2 regions of the Eisenbergiella sp. OF01-20 genome follow, and region 2 is predicted to be linked to the other one. Evidence: predicted binding sites of a transcription regulator. Region 2 holds the regulator's gene; the other holds the start of a gene.
The links. Region 2 encodes HrcA, which represses chaperone genes, less so after heat shock. Its sites were predicted from a motif close to TGTTAGCACTCNNNNNNNNNGAGTGCTAACA; they were not measured.
Positions count from the first base shown of each region.

Region 1: the regulator HrcA is predicted to act here: its motif matches at 4,495-4,525, upstream of DXA36_RS09135 (co-chaperone GroES).

Region 1 is NZ_QUES01000005.1:141,555-149,031, reverse strand. Features, by position in the region: gene DXA36_RS09165 (ABC-F family ATP-binding cassette domain-containing protein) at 1-113, opposite strand, end outside; gene DXA36_RS09160 (PadR family transcriptional regulator) at 482-856, shown strand; gene DXA36_RS09155 (DUF2812 domain-containing protein) at 958-1,500, shown strand; gene DXA36_RS09150 (Smr/MutS family protein) at 1,515-1,766, shown strand; gene DXA36_RS09145 (alpha/beta fold hydrolase) at 2,063-2,980, opposite strand; gene DXA36_RS09140 (GGDEF domain-containing protein) at 3,394-4,320, shown strand; gene DXA36_RS09135 (co-chaperone GroES) at 4,571-4,858, shown strand; gene groL (chaperonin GroEL) at 4,902-6,524, shown strand; gene DXA36_RS09125 (GGDEF domain-containing protein) at 6,718-7,477, opposite strand, start outside.
Region 2 is NZ_QUES01000002.1:360,442-367,918, forward strand. Features, by position in the region: gene DXA36_RS05155 (MFS transporter) at 1-103, shown strand, start outside; gene dnaJ (molecular chaperone DnaJ) at 186-1,361, opposite strand; gene dnaK (molecular chaperone DnaK) at 1,463-3,337, opposite strand; gene grpE (nucleotide exchange factor GrpE) at 3,396-4,115, opposite strand; gene hrcA (heat-inducible transcriptional repressor HrcA) at 4,186-5,220, opposite strand; gene DXA36_RS05180 (DUF6465 family protein) at 5,591-6,127, opposite strand; gene DXA36_RS05185 (sensor histidine kinase) at 6,231-7,477, opposite strand, start outside.

The sequences.
Region 1 (7,477 bases), on a different contig from region 2:
GCGCCGTTTGCACCGATTAGGCCATAACAGTTCCCTTCCGTAAACTTAATATTAACTTCTTCAAAAAGCGCCTTTTTCCCGAGACGCAGGGTCACATTGCTTGCACTAATCATTTTGAAAACTCCTCCATAAAACGCGGCGGTCATAACAGAAATAAACCGGCAGATTCTTCTTAATTCAATTCTCTTTTCGCCCTGTAACTGTTCTGTGCCTTTACAATGCCCGCACTGTTTCGTTACCTTTACCTATTTTACAGAAAAACAGGGAATTTGCAAGCCATTCTTGAAAAATAGTATGGAAAATGTGCAACAGTTCAGGCAAGTATGAACTGTTACGAAAAGGTTCCGGTTCAGCCTGCCCGCTGCACGGGTGTCAAAATAATTATGTTGACATACGACATATGTCGTGATACGATATAAGAAATAATATATCGTACGGCGACATAGCGGATGGCGATATAGTGGGAGGAAGGAGAGAACATATGGAGCCAAAGAAGGAACCGCTGACAGAAAGCTACTTTTACATACTTCTGTGTCTTTGCGGCCATACCAGTCATGGTTATGGAATTATGCAGGAAGCGGGACGGCTGTCCGGGGGGCGTGTGAAAATAGGATCGGGAACCATGTATGGAGCCGTCAGCAACATGATAAAAAAGGGCTGGATTACGGAAACGGAGGAAGAACCGGAGGAATCCCGTATATTTCAGAATCGGGGCCAGGGCATGAGAAAGAAGCTGTATGTACTTACCCCTGCCGGGAAAAGGGCTCTTGAGGAAGAGATCCTGCGGCTGACGGAGCTTTTGGAAAGTGCGGAAAAGGTGCTCGGCAGTCAGGAACTGCAGATGCTGAAACGGTGAGTTCCGCCGGCAGGGAAAAAGGAATTGTCCGTTTGAACGGCGGATATATAGTGAGAAGAAAGGAAAAACTGCAGGCGGCCTGCGGACAGGAGGATTGAATTATGGATACAAAAATATCGTTCCGGGGATATATGGCATGGAATTATGACAAGGAGGAAGCGCATCTGGACAAAATGTCTGAAAAGGGATGGCAGCTGATTAAAGGCGGCTGTTTTTTCAGTGTCTATAAAATGCAGCCGGAGGTAGTTTACCGGAACCGGATTGACTATAATCCGGATGCTATCCGTACCAAGGAGGAAAAAAGAAGATATCTGGAGCTGTTTGAGGCACAGGGCTGGGAGTTTGCCGGCAATACTTTTAACGGCTGGATATATTTCAGAAAAAAATATGTGCCCGGAACGCCGGAGGAGGAGTATGAAATATATACGGATGCAGAATCCATAGAAGAGCTTATGAAAAGATGGAAGCGTCTGGGGATTATTATAAGCGTGCTTCTGGTTATGTGGCTTGGCATATATCTGAGCGTGGCGCTTTCCGGCGGCTATGTCAGCATACTGCTGGTCATGATTTATATCCTGCTGCTGTTTTGGGTTCAGTGGGGAATGTACCGGATGAAGAAAAAGTTTACCGGCGGAAGGGATTGAAGGGAGGCCGGGGAATGTACGCAGGTATAATGGAACTGGATCTTCATGGGAAAAATGTCCTGCAGGCGAAGCAGGAGGTGGAAAACGCCCTGAAAAGGGCGGACGGCAGCGTATACAGGCTGCGGGTTATTCACGGTTTTCACGGCGGAACCGGTATCAAAAGCATGCTTCTGGAGGATTACAGCTATGACAGGGAGCCGAAGGTCATTCGTGTACAGGGAGGTGTCAATCCAGGAATTACAGAGCTCGTGCTGCGGGATTATTAGCCCCATATCCGGGAATAAAGCCGGATTTGCTGCCAAAACATAAGGGAAAGTCCTAATTATCGGACTCTTTATATGCTATTCTTAAACCATCGAAGGGCTCGCAGGAGCCTGACAGAGGTAACGGAAACAGTTAGGTTGGTTTAAGGACAGCAGAAAGGAGCCGCGGTATGAAAGGATTTTATGTTGGGGAAGGTTACATGGGATGCGTAAACGGACAGTACATGCTTTTTGCAGACGAGGCTGATTATATGGATTATGTAGAGGAGCAGGCGTAATGACGTCTGCTCTTTTTCGGACTATTCGGTTAACGAGGCAAGAATACGGTTGAACTTCCCGCTTTCACTCCATTGGGGAAAATGGCAGGAATTTTCAAACCAGTAGAATTCTTTTTCGGATTCCAGGCTGTCATAGTATTTCCTTGCCAGAGAAGAGGATACATGGCTGTCATGCCTTCCTTCTATAAAACAGACAGGAACGGCATATTTCCGGCAGCCTTCAAAATCTGTTCCCATCAGTTCCTGCCACAGAAATTGGATAGCCTGCAGGCTGCCCTTCTGACGGCGGAGCAAGTCGGCCGGGGTGTAATAGCGGGACAGCAGGAATGGCATTATCAGGGTATTGTAGTTTGTTTTCCCATAAAGGGAGCCCTTATATTTAACCACCAGCCCGGTGACAAAAAGCAGATCCTTTAACCATTCCTCACCGGTATAGGTACAGTCCGTCCGCTTGAGCCGTTCCAAATCCTTCCCTTCTGCATGGGCAAGAGCGTAATCGTAAGCTTCCCGGCAGGATTTCTGCATATTCACGACCTGCCCGCAGCCAATATAGGTACGGACGGTTTCCGGGTGCCGTTGGATATAGGCAAGTCCGAGGACGCTTCCCCAGGAATGGCCGACTAAATACAGCTTATCCTGATGAAAACGTTCCAGCAGCCATTGGATGAGTGCATGGAGATCCTGCTCAAAGAGAGCCATGGTGATATCTTCTCCCGGCCTGAATTTATAGTAGGATTTTCCGGCGCCCCGCTGTTCCCAGATCACAACGGTAAATGTTTGTTCCAGGGCACTGTTATACTTCAGAACCAGGGGGAGCGCCGCATCCCCCGGTCCCCCGTGCAGATAGAGAAGCAGTGGGGCGTTTTCCTTTTCCGAGCGGATAGATACATATTGATGGACTCCGTTTATGGGGATAGTTTTCTGTTCATTAATGTACATAATTCCTCCTGGCATGACCTGCGATATTGCGTTTATAAATTAAGATGGGAACTGTTATCCAGCTGTTCCAGTAACTGCAGGTAAAAATCCCGTCTTTTTTGCATACGTTCGTGCATGATATGATCCGCCGTGGGCGTCGAAAATCCTTCGGCTTCCCAGGACCCGAGATTTTCTATTTTCCGGCAGGCAGACAAAACGGTATTTGGTTATCTGTCATTTTTGCACGGTTTTCTTATTATATCATATATGGGATGATTGTTATAGATCCGCTTTTTCCCGTGCCGCAGCTATTACCCGGAACTGGACAAAAGACGGGAAAAAAAGTATAATGATTCTGGCTGGAGAACGGAGGCGGAATAGCCCCGGAAAGCCATTTCACAAAGAAAATCTGAAGGTGAGGAAGGACAAGGGGTATGGCATACGGTTCGGTTCCATTGGAAAAAAGGTTACGGGAAAATATAAAAAATTACAGACTGGAAAACCTGTATGATTTGGAGAAGATACAGAAGAGTTTCCGGAATCTGCACACTGCGCTGGGTGTGGAGCTGCTTTTAACGCAGCGGCATGGGGAAAAGGCAGTTTCAGCAGGGGACTTTGCCGCCTTCCTGCCGGATGTGGTTTCAGATCCGGGACGGAAAATCCGTGTGGCGGACAGGACGGTGGGCCATCTGTATGCCAAACCGGCAGGGGCGGATAACGAACAGGCCGTGGAGGCTGTCCTGGATGATTTGGCCGCTCTTTTTTCCTCACTCGGGGAAAAGCAGTACCGGTTCCGGGAGACTGCCATTTACGCGGATGAGTTGGAAGAGGCGCTGGAAAAAGACCGGTATCAGGCAAAACACGGGGAGCATGTGGATACACTGACAGGGCTTCTTGGCAGAACCTATTTTGACGCAAGGCTTACCCGGCTCAAAGAAACAGGTACGGCGCCCAATGCCCTGATTTGCGTGAACATCAATGACTGGAAGTTTGTTAACGGCCATTTCGGTGATGAGGAAAGCGACAGGCTCATCCGCATTGTTGCCGATATCCTGAAAAAAGAAGCAAAGCCGGAGTATCTCATAGGGCGTGTGGACGGAGATGTCTTTTATATAGTAATAGAAGCTCCGGAGGAAGGAGAAGCCCGGGACTACTGCAGCCGGATCAAAGAAGCCTGTCAGGTATACGAGGACGCTGTGCTGGCCCCTTCGGTTGCGATTGGTATGGTAACCAGGCTGAGTGTGGAAGAAGATTTTTACCAGTGCTTTTCCGAAGCGGAATATGAAATGTTCCGGGATAAGTTCGATGAGAAAAACAGTCCCGGTTATCGGGAACGGCTGGAAAAGGCATTGACTAAATAAGGAAGGCCATTTTGCTCCTGCGAAGTTTGAGTTTATAATAAATTTATAAAAAACCATAAAATTGAGAAAACAAGAGAAAAAAAGAGATATCACGAGATAATATTAGAAAAAAACGCATTTAGTCTTGTGAAGGGCGTTGCATAAAATAAACCAAAAACATAATATATGTATAGTGTTTAGCACTCAATAAAGATGAGTGCTAACAACAAAAATACCGGTGTAAGAAAGAATTCATTAAGGAGGCATTTTTATGAAATTAGTACCTTTAGGTGACAGAATCGTTTTGAAGCAGTTAGAAGCGGAAGAGACCACAAAATCCGGAATTGTTCTTCCCGGACAGAACAAGGAAAAACCCCAGCAGGCGGAAGTTATTGCAGTAGGGCCTGGCGGAATGGTAGACGGCAAAGAAATCAAAATGGAAGTAAAGGCCGGAGACAAGGTTATTTACTCCAAATATGCCGGAACCGAAGTAAAGCTGGATGACGACCAGGAATACATCATTGTGAAGCAGTCCGACATCCTTGCAGTAATTGAATAAGAAGAAAGCAAAATTAAATTTATAATCAGGAGGCGTTTAAATCATGGCAAAAGAAATTAAATACGGTGCAGAAGCCCGTGCGGCTCTGGAATCCGGAGTAGATCAGTTAGCAGATACCGTCAGAGTGACCCTTGGACCGAAAGGAAGGAACGTAGTTCTCGACAAATCCTACGGCGCACCCCTTATTACCAACGACGGTGTAACCATCGCAAAGGAAATCGAACTGAAGGATGCCTTTGAAAACATGGGTGCACAGCTGGTTAAGGAAGTGGCAACCAAGACGAACGATGTGGCAGGTGATGGTACCACAACAGCAACCGTACTGGCACAGGCAATGGTTAATGAAGGAATGAAGAACCTGGCAGCAGGAGCGAACCCGATCATCCTTAGAAAAGGTATGAAGAAAGCTACCGAATGTGCAGTGGAAGCAATTGCAAAGATGAGCTCCAAAATTAACGGTAAAGAGCATATCGCAAGGGTTGCCTCTATTTCCGCAGGCGATGATGAAGTGGGAACCATGGTTGCAGACGCTATGGAAAAGGTTTCCGGAGACGGTGTTATCACCATCGAAGAAAGCAAGACCATGATGACGGAACTGGATCTGGTAGAAGGTATGCAGTTTGACAGAGGATATGTTTCCGCTTATATGTGCACCGATATGGACAAAATGGAAGCAAACCTGGAAAACCCTTATATCCTCATCACCGATAAGAAGATCTCCAACATCCAGGAAATCCTTCCTCTGCTGGAGCAGGTGGTACAGAGCGGCGCCAAGCTGTTAATTATCGCTGAAGATGTTGAGGGTGAAGCCCTTACGACTCTGATTGTAAATAAACTGCGCGGTACCTTCAATGTGGTAGCTGTTAAAGCGCCCGGCTACGGCGACAGAAGAAAAGAAATGCTGCAGGATATCGCAATTCTGACAGGCGGCAAGGTAATCAGTGAAGAACTGGGACTGGATCTGAAAGAAACACAGCTTATGGATCTGGGACGTGCTAAATCCGTTAAGGTTCAGAAGGAAAATACCGTTATCGTAGACGGCGAAGGAAGCAAGGACGAAATCCAGGCAAGAATCGCTCAGATTAAAATGCAGATTGAAGAAACTACCTCTGATTTTGACAGAGAGAAACTTCAGGAAAGACTTGCCAAGCTGGCAGGCGGCGTAGCGGTTATCCGTGTTGGTGCTGCGACGGAAACAGAAATGAAGGAAGCCAAGCTTCGTATGGAAGATGCCCTGGCTGCAACAAGAGCTGCAGTGGAAGAAGGTATCATCGCAGGCGGCGGATCCGCTTATATCCACGCATGCAAGGATGTTTCCAAACTGGCTGAGGGTATGGACGGAGACGAAAAGACCGGCGCAAGAATCGTTCTGAAAGCTCTGGAAGCACCTTTGTTCCACATCGCCGCCAATGCAGGACTGGAAGGCAGTGTTATCATCAACAAGGTAAAAGAAATGGAAGTTGGCATGGGCTTCGATGCTCTGAAGGAAGAGTATGTGAACATGGTTGACGCAGGAATCCTTGATCCTGCCAAGGTTACCAGAAGCGCACTGCAGAATGCAACAAGCGTTGCATCCACGCTGCTGACTACAGAAACTGTTGTTGCAGATATTAAAGAGGATCTGCCCCCCGCACCTGCCGGAGCAGGCGGAATGGGAATGATGTAAGAAGATGTAACATCTGAGACAGATCGGAATTGTTACAGGCAGACATCAGATAATTGAAAACAGAACCCTATGATGCTGCGGCCGTTTGATTACGGCCGCAGTTTTTATTCCTGCGGGCAACGGCCAGGCGGATGCACCTGCATGGACCTAAAAGTTCTATTGTCATAAAAAAGCTTCCGCCGCGGCGGAAGCCCTAAAAACAACAGGTTACAAAATTACCTTTTCCATTTTCCTTTGCCTGATACATTGCCTTATCCGCCGCCCGGTAATAATCAAAATAGGAAGGGGCATACTCTTTATTGACGGCGGCCCCGATGCTGACGCTAACAGGAATACAGTTCTCGCTTAATTCCCTGGTTCGGCGGAGGATCTCGGAACAAATTCTCTGTACCAGATTCTCATCATCCGTATTATAGGCGAAAAGGCCGAATTCGTCTCCTCCTATCCGGTAAACCGTATCTGTTTTCCGGCATACACAGCGCAGTATGGTGGCGAAATGATGCAGAATCTCATCTCCCTGGCAATGGCCGTATGTATCGTTGATAACTTTAAAGTTGTCAATATCAAAAACAAACATGGCATTGCGGGTGGAAGAGCTTTGCTGCATGAGATTATTCTGGATCAGCTGTCTGCCCGCGGCGGCATTATAAATGCCGGTATGGCTGTCCATGTTGGCCAGATGCTGGAGCTTAAGCCTTTGGTGTACCTCATAGTCAATGTCCTGGAAAAAACCGACTGCCTGCATCTGCCCGGAAACACAATCCGCGAAGGAGGTAAAAACTGCACGGTACCAGTGATAGTCCCTGCACGTGCCAAGCCGGGCCAGAAGTTCGGCGGTAAGGGTACAGTCCTGGACTTCCAGCGAATGAAACAGATGGGAAAGGGCGGGAAGATAATCCGGGTGAAGCAGGCCTGTATCAACAAGTCCCTGTGCGCCGTTTGTAATCCTGTCA
Region 2 (7,477 bases):
CGCCCAATATGTGAATGTGCGTCTGTTCCCCGTTTTCCTTCTCCTGTTCGTTATCCTTATGGCTATAACGGCCGAAAAGCTGAAAAGTAAAACAGAAGTATAGAAAAAACAGCCGGCACAGGCTGTGCTTCCCTGAAAGGGACACCGCCTGTGCCGACCGTCAATAATCCGGATACGTATATTTCCTACTTCCAGAATCCTTTTTTCTTTTTTTCTTTCCCTTCCGGGGCACCATTTTCGCCCATCTTCTTTGCCGCATTCAGGCTGTCACCGGACGCCTCGTCGAATTTCTTCAACAGCTCCTTCGCTTCGCCGGAAAGCTTATCAGGCACCTGGACCACAAGGGTTACATAATGATCGCCTCTCACCTCTTTGTTGCGGAGGTTGGGCACGCCCTTGCCTTTCAGCCGGATCTTGGTATCCGTCTGCGTCGCAGGCTTCACATCATAAATCACCTTTCCGTCCACCGTATCGATGACTACTTCACCGCCCAGCGCGGCTACGGCAAAGGATACAGGTACCGTGGAATAGATATTATAATCCTGACGCTGGAAAATGGGATGACGGCCTACAATCACTTCCACAAGCACATCACCTCTGGGTCCGCCGTTTACGCCGGGTTCTCCCATGCCTGCGAGCCGCTTGCACTGGCCATTGTCAATTCCTGCGGGAATATCCACTTCAAAGCGCTTTTTCATGGGAACATAGCCGCTTCCATGGCAATCCGTACATTTTTCTTTTATCACCTTGCCGGTACCATTACAGTCCGGACAGGTCTGAACGTTACGCACCGTCCCGAAGAAGGACTGCTGGGTAAATACCACCTGGCCTTTACCGCCGCACTTGGGACAGGTAATAGGCTGCGTTCCCGGCTTCGCTCCTGTTCCGTGACAGGTCTTACATTCTTCTTTTACATTTAGCTCAATGGTCTTGGCAGTGCCGAATACCGCCTCTTCAAAGGTTATATGGACACTGGTACGTAAATTAGCCCCTTTCATGGGGGCATTGCTGGCCCTGCCGCTTCTGCGCGAACCGCCGCCAAAGAAATCGCCAAAGATATCACCGAAAATATCGCCGAAGTCTGCACTGTTAAAATCAAAGCCGCCGAAGCCGCCGCCACCGGCACCCCCGTCAAAGGCCGCATGGCCGAACTGGTCATACTGTCTCCTTTTTTCAGGATCACTCAGCACCGCATATGCCTCTGATGCTTCCTTAAACTTCTTTTCAGCCTCCGCATCTCCCGGATTCATATCAGGATGGTATTTTTTGGCGAGGACTCTGTATGCTTTTTTAATGGCTGCGTCATCGGCATTTTTCTCAATGCCTAAGACCTCATAATAATCTCTCTTTTGTTCCGCCATAATTGCCTCCCTTGGTTCTGCCTCAACACAGCAGAATCACTATTATCTGAACGCAACACTAAGGGACACTGCAGTGCCCCCTAGTGTTGTATTTTTTAAGCTTAAACCTCTCTGAAATCACCGTCGATTACATCATCTTCCGGTGCGGAGCCTGTGTCAGCTGCGCCTGCATCCGCCGCGCCGCCCATATCCGGGCCTGCGCCGCCTGCTGCCTGAGCCTGCTCGTAAACCTTGGAGAACAGGGTCTGTGCACTCTGCATCAGTTTTTCCTGCGCTGCCTTCATGTCTGCAACCTGGGATTCTGTCATTTCCTGATCCTTGGTCTGATCCAGCAGAGCTTTCAGTGCGCTCAGATCTGCCTGTACGCTTGCCTTATCGGCTTCAGGAATCTTATCTCCCACATCCTCCAGAGCTTTTTCGGTCTGGAATACGAAGGAATCCGCTTCATTTCTGGCGTCAATTGCTTCTTTTCTCTTCTTATCCTGTGCTTCGTATTCAGCAGCTTCCTTTACAGCCTTGCTGATGTCGTCTTCGGACATGTTGGAACCGGCTGTAATAGTGATGTGCTGTTCTTTCCCTGTACCCAAATCCTTGGCGGATACATTTACGATACCGTTGGCATCAATATCAAAGGTAACTTCAATCTGAGGCACTCCGCGTCTTGCCGGCGGGATCCCGTCCAGCCTGAACTGTCCGAGGGACTTATTATCCTTTGCAAACTGTCTTTCCCCTTGAAGAACGTTGATGTCTACTGCAGTCTGGTTGTCTGCTGCGGTGGAGAAAATCTGGCTCTTCTTGGTAGGAATTGTTGTATTTCTTTCAATCAGCCTTGTCGCCACGCCGCCCATGGTTTCGATGGACAGGGACAGAGGCGTAACATCAAGAAGAAGAATATCGCCTGCGCCTGCATCACCGGCCAGCTTGCCGCCCTGAACGGAAGCACCGATAGCAACACATTCATCCGGGTTCAGCGTCTTGCTCGGCTCATGGCCTGTCATTAATTTTACCTTATCCTGTACGGCAGGAATACGTGTGGAACCGCCTACAAGAAGTACCTTCCCCAGCTCGGATGCGGTTACGCCGGCATCCTTGAGGGCATTCTGAACGGGAATAGCCGTTCTTTCCACCAGGTCATGGGTAAGCTCGTCGAATTTCGCTCTCGTCAGGTCCATATCAAAGTGCTTCGGTCCATCCGCAGTTGCTGTGATGAAAGGAAGGTTGATGTTGGTGGTGGTTGCACTGGAAAGCTCTTTCTTCGCTTTTTCAGCCGCTTCCCGGAGTCTCTGCATAGCCATCTTATCGCCGGATAAGTCAATGCCTTCCTGCTTCCTGAATTCACTTACCATCCAGTCAATAATCTTATTGTCAAAATCATCGCCGCCCAGACGGGTATCGCCGTTCGTTGCAAGAACTTCGATGACACCGTCACCGATTTCGATGATGGAAACGTCGAAGGTACCGCCGCCCAGGTCGTATACCATGATTTTCTGTTCTTTTTCATTATCCAGACCATAAGCAAGGGCTGCTGCGGTAGGCTCATTGATGATACGCTTTACATCCAGGCCTGCGATCTTTCCTGCATCCTTGGTAGCCTGGCGCTGTGCATCGTTGAAATAAGCAGGTACGGTAATTACCGCTTCATTCACCTTTTCACCAAGATAGTTCTCAGCATCCGCTTTCAGTTTCTGGAGAATCATTGCGGAAATTTCCTGAGGGGAATATTTCTTTCCGTCAATGTCAACCTTGTAATCGCTTCCCATATGTCTTTTGATGGAAGCAACGGTTCTGTCCGCATTGGTTACCGCCTGACGCTTTGCAGGCTCGCCTACCAGCCTTTCGCCGGTCTTTGTAAATGCAACCACACTGGGAGTTGTTCTTGCGCCCTCCGCGTTGGCGATAACGGTGGGTTTACCACCTTCCATAACTGCAACACAGCTATTTGTTGTACCTAAGTCGATACCGATAATTTTGCTCATAAGTCTCCTCCATTCTACCGCTTTTTGCGGCTATTTCATCAGGCAGTGCCTGAAATACTTAATTTGCCACTTTAACCATACTGTGTCTTACCACAGTATCGTGATAGGTATAACCCTTCTGGAATTCCTCGGCCACAATATTCTCACCGTACGCCTCATCCTCCACATGCATGACCGCATTATGGAAATTAGGGTCGAATTCCTGACCGGCCGCTTCAATGGGCTTAACCCCCATATTATCCAGTTCGGTCATCAGCTGTTTATATACCTTGTTCATACCTTCCACGAAAGCGGATCCCTTCTCATCTTCGGGTACGGCCGCCAAACCTCTTTCAAAGTTGTCGACCACCGGGAGGATTTTTTCAATCACGCTTTTTGCTCCGGTTTCGAACATTGCTGACTTTTCTTTATCCGTACGCTTACGGAAATTCTCAAATTCGGCCATCTGACGTTTTACCCTGTCTTCCAGTTCATCAATTTTGGCCTTAAAAGCTTCTTCCTTTTTATCTTTTTTCTTTTTCTTAAAAAAGCCTTCTTTTTCAGCTGCCGGGCTGTCATCCTGTGCGGAATCATCTTCCGGGGAACTTTCTTCCCCTCCGTCCGCTTCCTCACTGCTGCATGCTTCACATTCTCCGGCAGAATCCACGCCGTTATCCGCGTCCGCAGCCGGATCGGCATCCGCTGTTTTGCAAGCCCCCTGTGCTGTTTCTTCTCCTGCCTTCGCCTCAGAAGCAGTATCCATCTCTTCCTCCAGGTTCCGGTTATCTTTATTTTCCATCTTCTGCTTCACTCCATTCTGTGTATCTGACACTTTCTATTTTTGTAACTGTCCGGTAGTTCACAGTTATCTATTTTTTCTTATATAACGTATCCAGCTGTGTCATCAGATTCTTCAGGATTCCCACAACCTTGTCGTAATCCATACGTTTGGGCCCGATGATGCCGACGGTTCCTTTCATTCCTTCGCCCAGCTCGTAGGTGGCTGTTACTATGCTGCAGTCCTTCATTGTCTGTACCGGTGTTTCGTTACCGATATATACCTGAATGCCCGTACTGTTCTCATCAGCCAGTGTTTCCTGAACGATTTGGTTTAATGCCTGTTTTTCTTCAAAAGTGGTAATAAGCTGTCCTGCCAGTTCCTTATCCGCAAGCTCCGGATATTTCAGGATATTATTGGTGCCGCTCGTATAAATCTCCAGATCCTCATCCGCCTGTATGGCTTCCGCCACCGCATCGATGATTTCGCCCACCATATCGCTGTGAATGCCTGCCTGCTGCTTCAGGTTGGCTATCATCGCCAGATTAATCTCATCCAGGCTCTTCCCGTTCAGGTGGGTATTCAGCAGGATATTTAATTTTAATATGGTTTCCTGGTCGGGCGCTTCGTCCACATGGAGCATGGTGTTCTTAATCATATTGCCTTCCACCACGATAACCGCCAATACCTGGTGTTCATCCACCTTGGATAACTGGATGAACTTAAGCTTATTCCCATGATAAAGCGGCGATGAAATCATTGCCGCATAGTTGGTATTCACTGCGAGAACCTTTGCAACCTGCCGGAGAAGATGGTCCATCTTATCTTCTTTCTCCACGAGAAGCTCTCTTAATTCCGTCACTTCCCGATCCTTTTCTGCCAGCATGCTGTCAACATAAAGCCGGTAGCCTTTATCGGAAGGAATCCGGCCTGCGGAGGTGTGGGGCTGGAGGATGTATCCCTGTTCTTCCAGGTCTGCCATCTCATTACGAATCGTGGCTGAACTTAAGTTCAAATCCGTGTATTTGGAAATCGTCCTGCTCCCTACCGGTTCTCCTGTCTCCAGATAGTTACGGATGATTGCCTGCAGAATTTTCATTTTGCGTTCATCCAGTTCGTGCTGCATTACCTCACCTCATTTCGGGTTGTTAGCACTCAACCTTCAGGAGTGCTAACACCTTCTGAACATACATTATCACTTCTCCTATACGTTGTCAACTCGTTTTTAGAAATAAATTAATGAAAAAATTGTGAAGAATCTTAAGAAAAACGGATGAAAACAAAGGCCCTCCGGTTCAGCAGCAGCCTTCCTTCCGGCAAAAGAAACGCCGTATCCCTGTGAAACTGAAAAGCTGGATAAACCGGAATCGGAATCCGCCTTTCAGGGGATACGGCGTATAAATGACGTGTAGTTGTATGAATTCGTAACTGTGAAGGTACGGAACAGTTACATGAAATCTAACTATGTATTTTTATTGCAGGCCTGCGGGTTTCTGTCAGATAGCAAAACTTCCTGTCACATCCCCATTAATCACATAGTATACACTGCTTTCTTCCGGTTTTACATAAAGCTCAACTTCCCTGAAATCAGCTTCCTCCCTGCCCAAATCATATTTCCAAACATCCTTTGCGATCTTGACAAGATCCTCTGTGGAATAGGATTTACCGGCAAACTGTACGGTAACAACTTCCTTGGATGCGATAGTTTCCATCGTCTCTGTTTTAGCTGCCGCTTTCTTAACAGGCGCTTTTTTGGCGGCAGGTTTCGCGGCGGCGGCAGTCTTTTCTGCTGCAGGCTTTTCAGCCGTTTTTTTGGCAGGTGCCTTCTTCACAGGCGCTTTCTTTACGGTTTCTTTTTTAACAGGCTCCTTTTTGGCAGGTGCCTTCTTTTCTGCGGGTTCTTTTACAGCGGCTTTTACTGCTGGTGTTTTTTCAGGCTCTTTGGTTTCGATTTTCAGTGCATCAGCTTTCGCAGTAATTTTCTCAACGGGTTTCACAGTTTCCTTCGCTTCGTTTTTCTTCATTTCTGCCATAATTTTCTCCTCCTTTAGACCCAGGTACTTCGTCCAAGCACAACACACAAAGCAGTAATATACCTGAATATAGAATTCAGTTTACCGCAAAGACGCGCAGTTGTCAACTTTTCGCCTTATTTTCCGCTGAAAAAGGAATTGTTACGGTAAAGCAGCTACCCTTTCCCGGAGTGCTCGCCAGCCCGATATGGCCTCCGTAGAACTCCACAATATGCTTCACAATGGATAGCCCCAGGCCGGTTCCGCCCATCTTTTTGCTGCGTCCCTTATCCACCCGGTAAAAGCGTTCGAAAATACGCTCCTGATCCTCTTTGCTGATACCGCAGCCGTCATCCTTCACGCGGATGCACATGTCGCTCCCCTCCGAAGAAATCTCCACCCATACGTTTCCGCCGGGGTGATTGTATTTGATACCGTTGCTCACCAGGTTCATTATCAGCTCCCGCAGCTGTTTGGCGCTGGCTTCTATGATGAGGGGTTCGCATTCTTTATGAAGCGCAACCTGATATTCCGCAGCAATAGGTTCCGCAGATTCAAAGATTTCCGTCAGCAGAGGGGCGATACGCACCATGGAATAGGTCACCTCGGCCTCCTTTGCTTCCAGGCGGGATATCATGAGGATATCGTTGATAAGGTTGGTCATATTGTCCGTTTCCTTCAGGATACGGGCAATAAAATCTTTTTTTGTAGCCTCATCCTTCACAAATCCCTGATCCAGCAGCTCCGCATATCCTTTGACGGAGGTAATGGGTGTTTTCAGTTCATGGGAAGCGTTGCTGAAAAATTCCTGGCGGATGCGTTTTTCCTTTTCCAGCTGATCCATATGCTCGCGGATCTCCGCCGCCATTTTCATTGTAGTCTGGGATATCACATTTAATTCCTTATATTTATACTGCCGGAAGGTAAAGCTGGGGTTTTCTCCCCGCACCTTCACCATTTCCCTGGAAATTTCATTCAGGGGGGTGGTAATGGTATTGGTAAACCGTATGGCAATTACAACGCTCATGGCAAAAGCAATCCCGGTACCCAGAAGCAGGAGCGGAAAAATCAGAATCATATAATCCAGCATATTCGTATACGGTACCGACATCCGGATCACATAGGGGCCTTTTACGGAATGCACCGCCACATAGAGCAGGCTGCGCCCCAGGCTCTCGGAATTCCTGGCTGCGAAGCCGGATCCGGTTGCCAGGGCTTCCTTCACCTCTTCCCGTTCCAGATGATTTTCCAGTTTTCCCACCTGTTCTATTTCATTATCCGCCACCACTGTCCCGTCTTCGCTGATAATCGTAATCCGGGATTCCTCGTCCATGGTGGCTTTATGCAGACTGCTGAGCTGCTCCTGCAGAT